DNA from 3 places in the Priestia sp. JV24 genome. Region 3 is predicted to be linked to each of the others. Evidence: predicted binding sites of a transcription regulator. Region 3 holds the regulator's gene; each other region holds the start of a gene.
What was found. Region 3 encodes Rex, which represses fermentation and respiration genes when NADH is low (regulators of the CRP and FNR family bind a similar motif). Its sites were predicted from a motif close to TTGTGAAATATTTCACAA; they were not measured.
Positions count from the first base shown of each region.

Region 1: OK414_RS02475 (L-lactate dehydrogenase) is a predicted target of Rex. The motif match lies at 1,767-1,784, and genes of this name have one in related genera.
Region 2: nirB (nitrite reductase large subunit NirB) is a predicted target of Rex. The motif match lies at 1,762-1,779, and genes of this name have one in related genera.

Region 1 covers NZ_JAPCIN010000009.1:46,112-49,398, reverse strand. The annotation lists gene OK414_RS02485 (methyl-accepting chemotaxis protein) at 1-460, opposite strand, end outside; gene OK414_RS02480 (cation diffusion facilitator family transporter) at 601-1,476, opposite strand; gene OK414_RS02475 (L-lactate dehydrogenase) at 1,809-2,765, shown strand; gene OK414_RS02470 (lactate permease LctP family transporter) at 2,828-3,287, shown strand, end outside.
Region 2 covers NZ_JAPCIN010000011.1:108,627-111,913, reverse strand. The annotation lists gene nirB (nitrite reductase large subunit NirB) at 1-1,535, opposite strand, end outside; gene OK414_RS05650 (SGNH/GDSL hydrolase family protein) at 2,265-3,011, opposite strand.
Region 3 covers NZ_JAPCIN010000005.1:4,635-7,921, reverse strand. The annotation lists gene OK414_RS01095 (CPBP family intramembrane glutamic endopeptidase) at 1-435, shown strand, start outside; gene OK414_RS01090 (YdiK family protein) at 432-659, shown strand; gene tatC (twin-arginine translocase subunit TatC) at 685-1,440, opposite strand; gene tatA (twin-arginine translocase TatA/TatE family subunit) at 1,456-1,641, opposite strand; gene OK414_RS01075 (redox-sensing transcriptional repressor Rex) at 1,695-2,333, opposite strand; gene OK414_RS01070 (ABC-F family ATP-binding cassette domain-containing protein) at 2,792-3,287, shown strand, end outside.

The DNA.
Region 1 (3,287 bases), on a different contig from region 3:
CCTCATTAGGTGATTCTACTGCTTGTTTGTACCATACCCTTGAAGTCGGATCATAGTTTGAACCAAACTCTTGTTTAGGAACAGAATACATTCCTTTATTTTTAGTGCCTATGTATTCAAGTGCTAGGTTTGGATACTTTTCTTTAAACTGCGTAAACTCTTTTTGAACTGTGTTCCATGTAAAATACGGATTTTTCTCTTGGTTTGTTTGATCTCCTTCCTGCTTAACAAAATTAACAATTACATCGTTTTCACTATACGTTAGCAAAGAACGACTATACATGTCTAAGTACGTATGAATGGTTTCTTTTAACTCTTTCACTTGACTTTGAGACTGAATTTCTACATCTTTTTCTATTTGCGTTTTGGTAAATTGATAAACAGCCCCTGAAACAACTAATAATAAAATAGCTATAAAAATACTAAAAAATACTACGAGCTTTGCACTTAACCTCTTCATTCCCTCACCCTTCTACAAAAATCTTTATATTACTAATAACGGCTTTTCATTTTCATTTTTGAAGAAGTTTTTGTGATTTATTTCAAATTCCCGCAAAATAAAACCAGCGCATCCTTTCATAACGAAAGAACGTGCTGGTCTTATTTTTGTTTTTCGTATGCATCAGGTTCAATATGAACAAGCGTATCTTTAATTTGATGCTCATCGTTCATCATATGTTCAATTTGATCAGCAATTTCATGGCTTTTGATAACATTTAAATGGGGATCTACTTTAACAGTTACATCAATCACGACTTGATTACCAAGCTTGCGCGCTTTCACATCTTCTACTTCTTTTACACCTTCTACAAGCTCGATGCTTTCTTTGTAGTGCCCTAACTTTTCTTCATCAAATCCGTCCGTTAAAGAATGAGCCGCTTCTTTAAAAATCTCAATGGCTGTTTTACAAATAATAATTCCCACAGCAAAAGCAGCTACCACGTCCAGCCAGGGCAGGCCGAATTGTGAGCCGAAAATTCCCACGACAGCCCCTATACTCACAAGTGCATCAGACAAATTATCTTTAGCAACCGCATATAAAGACTGGCTATCAAGTTTTTTAGCAAGCTTAATATTATATCGGTAGACACCACCCATAACAGCAGCCGCTCCAAGACCTACCCAAGCAGCCAGTAAATTAGGCGCTTCAGATTTGTCCATAAATAATGACTGACCCGCATCGACCAATACTTCTAGTCCGATTACCATCATGATAAAAGAAGCAATAAGTGAAGAGATATGTTCCGCTCTGGAATGTCCATAGGGATGATCATTATCGCGAGGTTTTTTAGAGATTTTTAAGCCGACTAAGACGGCAATTGATGCAATAATATCTGTAACATTATTAAGACCGTCGGCTTTTAATGCAGAGGAAGCGGTGACACCCGCAATGATAAGTTTACATGTCGATAAAAAGATATATGATAAGATACTAACCCAAGCGCCTTTTTGGGCTTGCTCATAGTAGTTCTCCATCCCTTCCACTCCTTTATTCAAAATAAGCAAACTTAGTGTAACAAATGGATTTCGTGTGGGTCTATAGAAACATTATTGGCTGCTAACATACAAATAGAGAATGTTAAACTCTTTAGCTTTCTGCAAAACAAGTTGCCTTTACTCAACACTTTAAACGTTTAAGATCTTTCTAAATGTGGCACTTCATGTAGAAGGACATTTTTTTAAATCGCCCTGTAAAATTGTTTACTATTTTTTAAAGGGTGTGATTTTTATCACAGCTGAAGCAATTTATTCTTGTTACACTAACATTGTGAAAAACATCACAAAATAAAATTCAAAGGATGATACAAATGAAAACACAATTTACACCAAAAACACGAAAAGTTGCCGTTATCGGAACTGGTTTTGTGGGCTCAAGCTACGCTTTTTCAATGGTGAATCAAGGTATTGCCAATGAATTAGTGTTAATCGATATGAACAAAGAAAAAGCAGAAGGTGAAGCACGTGATATCAATCATGGAATGCCATTTGCCACACCGATGAAAATCTGGGCTGGAGATTATAAAGACTGTGCTGACGCTGATTTAGTAGTTATTACAGCGGGCGCTAATCAAGCTCCAGGGGAAACACGCTTAGATCTAGTTGAAAAAAACGTTAAAATTTTTGAATGCATTGTAAAAGATATTATGAACAGCGGATTTGACGGCATCATTTTAGTGGCAACAAATCCAGTTGATATTCTCGCACACGTTACACAAAAAGTATCAGGATTACCAAACGAACGGGTAATTGGTTCAGGAACGATTCTTGACACAGCTCGCTTCCGCTACTTGTTAAGCGACTATTTCGAAGTAGATTCTCGCAACGTCCACGCTTATATTATGGGGGAACATGGAGATACGGAATTTCCTGTTTGGAGCCACGCGCAAATTGGCGGTGTGAAGCTCGAACATTTTATCAATACTGCCGCTATTGAAAAAGAACCCGATATGCAGCATCTATTCGAACAAACCCGCGATGCGGCTTACCATATTATTAATCGAAAAGGAGCGACTTATTACGGAATTGCAATGGGGCTTGTACGCATTACCAAGGCTATTTTAGATGATGAAAATTCTATTTTAACAGTATCTGCTTTATTAGAAGGACAATACGGTATTTCTGATGTGTATATCGGCGTACCAGCTATCATTAATAAAAACGGCGTGCGTCAAATTATTGAATTGAATTTAACCCCTCACGAACAGCAGCAGCTCGAGCACTCTGCTAGCATTCTTAAGCAAACTCGCGACAGAGCTTTTGTGTAACATCTAAAGATTTTTGCGGGGGACTCCCCCGCTCCCTTGTTTTAAATATGTAGTAGAGGTGTATGAATATGACGTGGACTCAGGTATATAATCCGTTAGATAATATTTGGCTTTCTGCACTAATTGCACTCATCCCCATTATCTTTTTCTTTATTGCTTTAACTCTTTTGAAATTAAAAGGACATATTGCTGCTGGTATTACAGTGCTTCTTGCTATGATTATTGCTATTTATTTTTATGATATGCCTGCCTCAATGATCTTAGGAGCCACAGGCTATGGGTTTCTGTATGCACTTTGGCCCATCAGCTATATTATTATCGGAGCGGTGTTCTTATACAAGCTAACTGTCAAAAGCGGACAGTTTACTACCATCAGACAATCTATTATTTCAATAACCGACGACCCCCGCTTGCAAATGCTGCTTGTTGCTTTTTCCTTTAATGCTTTTTTAGAAGGGGCAGCGGGATTTGGAGCTCCAATTGCCATTACAGCAGCGCTTCTAGTTGGACTTGGGTTCAAAC
Region 2 (3,287 bases), on a different contig from region 3:
CCAAGTACATTCATAACTTCACGCGTATGCGAAAGACCTTTTGCTTTAATTTCTTCGACAACTTCATCTCGTGACAAAGTCGTACAGCCGCAAATCGCTTCTTTTTGAGCTGCCGCGTCAAAGTCAGCGCCAAGAGTATGCTGAAGCACTTCCGCTACAAGCGGTTTACATCCTCCGCAAGAGCGAGAGGCACTTGTACAAGCTTTGATTTCATCAACCGATGAGCATCCTTGTTTTTGGATAGCTTCCACAATCGTACCTTTTGTTACGCCGTTACAGCCGCAAATAATATCATCGGCGCTCATGCTTGCTACTAAGCTTTCACCCGCGTTACCGCCAGATGGCTGTAAAATTGACACTTTTGCGACATCCGATACGTCTTCTTGCTTTTGTATCATTGAAAACAGTCGATTTCCGTCGCTGCTGTCTCCAAAAAGAACGGCTCCTACGATTTGATTGCTTCGCAAAACAAGCTTTTTATAAATGCCGTCTTGTTCATCGAACACTTTGATCGCTTTTTTCTCTTCATCTTCCGTGAAGTCGCCTGCCGAAAACACTTCAACACCTGATACTTTTAACTGCGTGGATAAAACCGACCCTTCATAAGGCACTTTTTCTGCCCCGCAAATCGCTTTTGCTAATGCTTTTCCTTGTTCATACAAAGGTGCTACTAATCCGTATACCATTCCTCTATGCTCTGCACATTCTCCAACAGCGTAGATATTTGGGATGTCCGTTTGCATATAGTCATTTACAACAATTCCTCGATTTACGTTAAGTCCCGCTTCTTTTGCAAGCTGAACATTTGGCTTAATTCCAACGGCCATCACGACTAAATCAGCTTCTAAAAACGTACCGTCTTTAAAAGATAATCCTTCAACTCGCTCATCGCCGACGATTTCCGCCGTTTGTTTTTCAAGCAAAAACTTCATGCCTTGTTTTTCTAATTCGTTTTGAAGCAATTTGCCCGCTGTTGGATCAAGCTGACGTTCCATTAAATACGGAGCTAAATGAATGACGGATACGTCCATTCCTAGATTTAACAGTCCGCGCGCCGCTTCTAATCCAAGCAGTCCGCCTCCAATAACCGCTGCTTTTTTATACTGCTGAGATGCCTGCAGCATTTCATCCGTGTCTTTTATATCTCGAAAAGCCGTAACTCCTTTTTTATCAGAGCCTGGAATTGGAAGAATAAAAGGAAGAGACCCCGTTGCTAAAATCAACTCATCATACGATTCTACTCTGCCGCTGTTTGTCGCTACTTCTTTTTTCACTGAATCGATACTAGTAACCGTTTCGCCCGTATATAATGTAATATTGTTTTCTTGATACCAGTTCCAATCGTTTAGCGTAATGTCTTCAACATTCGTATCTCCTTGCAGCACTTTTGATAGTAAAATACGATTATAGTTCGGATGCGGCTCGCTTCCGAAAATCGTAATTTCAAACGCTTTGTTTGAAACCTTCAATACTTCTTCAATTGCTCGAACTCCAGCCATTCCATTTCCAATCAATACGAGTTTCTTTTTTTGCATCTTCCATTCCTCCCCTGGCGTCTATACCTGCTTGTTTCAAAGATATATTTTCTATGCATCTTTAAAGATACATTTAAGATATATGAATTTTCTGAATCGTTCAACTTATGTGTTAGATTATCTAACACAGTTACGGTATGTATGCGATTCCATTGCTTTAGCGGCAAGCAAAAAAAAATAAGTGCTCTAATTATGTTTTAATTTGAATCATCCTTTATATTTTATTTTGTGATGTTTTTCACAACATTAATTTAGCAAGAATAAATAACCTGAGCTATGATAAAAATCACTCCTATTAAAAATGAGCGATAGTTTGATCGTCTTGTTCTAAAGACTTTGGTTAGTATCTATCATCTATCTTTTCATCAATATGTAAATTGATTATTGCCTGTATCGCAGACCAAGCAATTCTAAATGTTTATACGTCAAAAATAACAATCCCAAAAAATTCTTTATAAAGAATTTTTTAGATAAACTGTTCTTTATAGTATTTACTATCACTCCTATATTCTTTATAATGAAAATACATAACCTTTATAAAGAACAGAACGGAGAATTAAAATGCCACTCGTAAACATTAAAAAACTTTGGACTCCTTTAGAAATCTTTGGCTTTAAGCTTTATAAGTGTAGAGATACAAAAAGCTACTACTATAAAACGAGGAAAAGTCATAATCTAATAAAATTATAAAAGACAAGCCCTATTCCTTTTTAAATAGGGCTTGTCTTTTTATTCTCCTGTAAACCAATTCACAACGTACTCTCCCCACACTTCATTTCCTTTTTTCGTTAAATTACCGCTGTCTTTATTTATATATTCTCCTAAATGAAAGGGCCAAATGAGCGAGTGATTCATATAATATACCCAGTTTGCTTCAGATACTCCCCTGATCGCTTCTACCCCTTCTTCATAGGACTCCGTTTGTGAAATGTAAGGCTGTGAAGGCTGAATCATAAGGGTTTTTTTCAAGTCTTTAAGCTGATGAATCAGCTTGTCTGTATTTTCAAGCGTCTCATCTAGCGTAAGATGCTGATAATCATTTTTAAGAGGTGCTTCAAACAGAATAATGTTTGGCTGAAGTTGATCAATTTGATCGGCAATATGTGAGGATAAAAGCTCATCAGTTGTCCCGTTACCATATGAAAGTGTTTTAACCGTAAATACATCGCTTCCATATGTAGCTGCTAGCTCTTTTTTTAACTGCTGTGGCCACCCTGCTTCCTTCGCGGATGTGGCAATTACAAGAGTCAGAGGTTTTTTATTTGCAATAGATGACTCTATTTGCTTTGTGATAAAGTCCGGAAGATTTTTTGTATGAGCAGATACATCGGAAAACTGTTTTTCTTTATGTACAACAGCAGTTTTTACTTCACTTGCCTGCGCTTCCGTTTGCTCCTGCCAGTGCTGCGTCCCCGCATACATCACTGCACCGCACAAAATAGCCGCCGCCACATTTACCCCAACCATCGCCTTCATTCAATCTCCCCTTTACAAGTTCTTCTTACAATCTCAGCAGCTTGCTTTCATAAAGAAGAACTCAAAATTAGTAGCTCCTGCGAATATACCCTCAAAGGCTCATCTGTATAGGTCTAGCAACTCTACCATCACTGCTCTTCCGTGATGGTAGAGTTGCTACATCGATAATAGATATATAAATAGTATAGATTAGTAGAATTTGGAATGGGGGACCTTTCGTACGTAAAATCTCTACAAATACGTATATACTTCGCATATTTCCTAGCGAAACGTGAA
Region 3 (3,287 bases):
GGGATGATTGAGCACGCTCTTGGCATTACCCAAGTATCTGAAAATACACAAAACATTGTTAATCTTGTTAAAGCAACGCCGTTCCTTATTGTCGTTACGTCTGTTATTGGACCAATTCTAGAAGAGATTATTTTTCGAAAGATTATTTTCGGTTCTCTTCACAAACGATATAATTTTTTTATCTCTGCATTTATTAGTTCCCTTATTTTCGCTGCCGTACACTGGGATTTTAAACATTTGCTCGTGTATACAGCCATGGGATTTGTATTTGCATTCCTTTATGCAAGAACAAAACTAATTATTGTACCCATTATTGCTCACGTGTTGATGAATACAATCGTTATTTTATCTCAAACTATTTTTGCAGATAAAATTATAGAAATGCAAAAGCAAGCAGAACAAATGCAGTTTATTTTTGGAGGCATGTTTTTATGAAGAATATCCCTTTAACACGAGGGTTTATTTATATTATTATGGGGATTTTATTCACCTACCTGGCTATTCAAAATGCTCAGGAAACCGTGTGGAACTTCCCTACGATCTTATTTGCACTCGTAGCCGCATTCGATTTCAGATTTGCGGTTCGCATTTTTATCTTGCACTATAAAATTAAAAAGTTGCAGCAGCAATATAAAAATCAAGATGATTCATCTAAATAAAAAAACCACTGTTTCAGTGGTTTTTTTACATACTAACATCTTCTCTTTCTTGCTCTGCCCTTGCCTTTAACACTTTGCGATACGAAATGCGGGAAATAATGATGCTGATTTCATACAAAATTAAGAGCGGCACTGTCACCATCATGTGCGAGAGCAATTCCGGTGGTGTAATCAGTGCGGCAATAACTAGCAGTACGAAATAGGCATACTTTCGAATTTGAGATAAAAACATAGGCGTTATAATTCCTAATCGCGTCAAAAACATGACGACGACAGGAAGCTGAAACAACAGGCCAAAAGGCAGTGTGAGCTGCATTAAAAAAGAAAAGTATTCATTAATGCCAATCACTTGGTTTACATTCAGCTCATCGGAAACCCGCGTCATAAAATCGACGACAAATGGAAACAACACAAAATAAGAAAAAGAGACACCGCCGATAAAGAGAAAAATGGAAACAGGAATATATCCAAGCGTTACCTTACGCTCTTTTTCATATAAACCAGGACTAACAAATGCCCAAAGTTGATACAGTGCAACAGGAGCTGCAAGTACACAGCCGATAATAACAGCAAACTGCATATAAATCTTAACTGGATCTGTTAGCCTAAATGCATTCATCGTTAAATTTTTTGCCTCATCAGCATGCTGTAAATAGACAATAACCTTATCCGCTATAAAAAAGCCGCCAATTGTGGCAATGACAAAGAAAAATAAAACAATTAAAATGCGTTTTCGCAGCTCTCCTATATGATCATATATTGACATTTCTTGTTCGGTCATACTATGATCACCCTTTTACTCTTTGTCATCTACTTGACGCTGTTTATCTTTTTCACGATCTTCTGATGCACCGCTAGCGGCATGCTTAAACTCTCTAAGCGTTTGCCCGACTGATCTTCCTAGCTCCGGTAACCGTTTCGGTCCAAAAATAAGCAGTGCTACAATCGCAATAATAATCCAACTACCTGCTCCAATCCCCATATTCCCACTCTCCTTATTAATTTAGACTTAAGGAAATCGTAACACAGTCCATCTTATTCAACAGGATAATTTTTCAAAAAGTAGACAAGCGACTGTAATTCTACAGCCAGATCAATATGATGCAGTCGAATCTCATCCGGTACGTTTAAGCGTGCAGGAGTGAAGTTTAAAATCCCTTTAATTCCGCAATTCACTAAACGATCGGTAATTTGCTGAGCCACAGTGGCAGGAACGGTTAAAATCGCCACTGAGATATCATCACTCATATAATCTTCCAATTGGTCAAGGTGATAAACCGGCACGTCGCCTACTTTTGTACCGACTTTATCTTCTATCACATCAAAAGCGCACTCAATTTTGGTGTTATTATTTTTAATAAAATTATAATTTAAAAAGGCCGTTCCCAGATTCCCTACGCCAATCAGTGCTACTTTCGTTACTTCATCTTGGTCTAACGTTTTACGGAAAAATGTAAGTAAATAATTTACATTGTAGCCGTATCCCTTTTTCCCTAATGCTCCAAAGTAAGAAAAATCCCGACGAATAGTAGCAGAATCAACTTTCACTGCCTCACTTAACTCCGCTGACGAAACACGCTGTTTACCAGAAGCATGCAAGTTTTTTAAAAAACGATAATAAAGCGGCAATCGTTTAGCCGTTGCTTGTGGTATTTTTAATTGTTCAGTGTTCACGTTGTACCCCCTCAGTTCATGTATGTCATTACTAACATTTTCAAGTCATATTGCATTACCTTTCACAAAGCCTCAACCGCTCCGAGGTAGCGCTTCCAATTCTCTCTCTTTTCTCTTGTTTTATATATACTCCGCTTCATACCCCGACTCCTTTTGGCTATCCAGCACTACTTAAAGTCGGTAGTTAGAACGAAGCAATTAGCCCTTCAAAGGATCCGTTTGTTAGTCATGACGGGTTTTCTACATCCATCATATATAAGTTCAGAGATGCACTTATCTCTTATTTTAACATAGTATCCTGTATAAAATGTGCAGGTAAAATCATTTTATTTCATGAATCAAAACATTCGCTTCATCATTTGTCCTTGTCCCTCTACAAATTACAAACGCTTGTAGGAAGAACTTGTAGTTGAAAATATGTTAAAATACACTATGGATATACTACTAGAGGTGAAAAAATGATTATTCTACAATTGAACGGTATTACAAAATACTATGGGGCAGAACCCATTTTATCGAATATAAAGTTAGAAGTACAATCAAAAGACCGCATTGCCCTAGTGGGACGAAACGGTGCTGGTAAATCAACTTTATTAAAAATTATTGCTGAGCAGCTTTCTTATGACAGCGGAGAAATTATTAAACCTAAAGGTGTTTCCATTGATTATATGGGACAAGATACAGTTCTTGAGTCAACACTCTCCATATGGGAAGAAATGATGACGGTCTTTGCTCCATTAAAGAAGATGGAAAAAGAATTACGTACGCTTGAAACGAAGATGGGCGATCCAGACATTTTTAATGATTCAGTTCAATACGAAAAACTAACCAAAGAGTACGATCAGCTTCAAGTAACGTTCAAAGATTTAGGCGGCTATCAATATGAAGCGGATACACGATCTATTCTTCACGGTTTCCGTTTTTCAAACTTTGACTATAGCACCCCTATTTCTT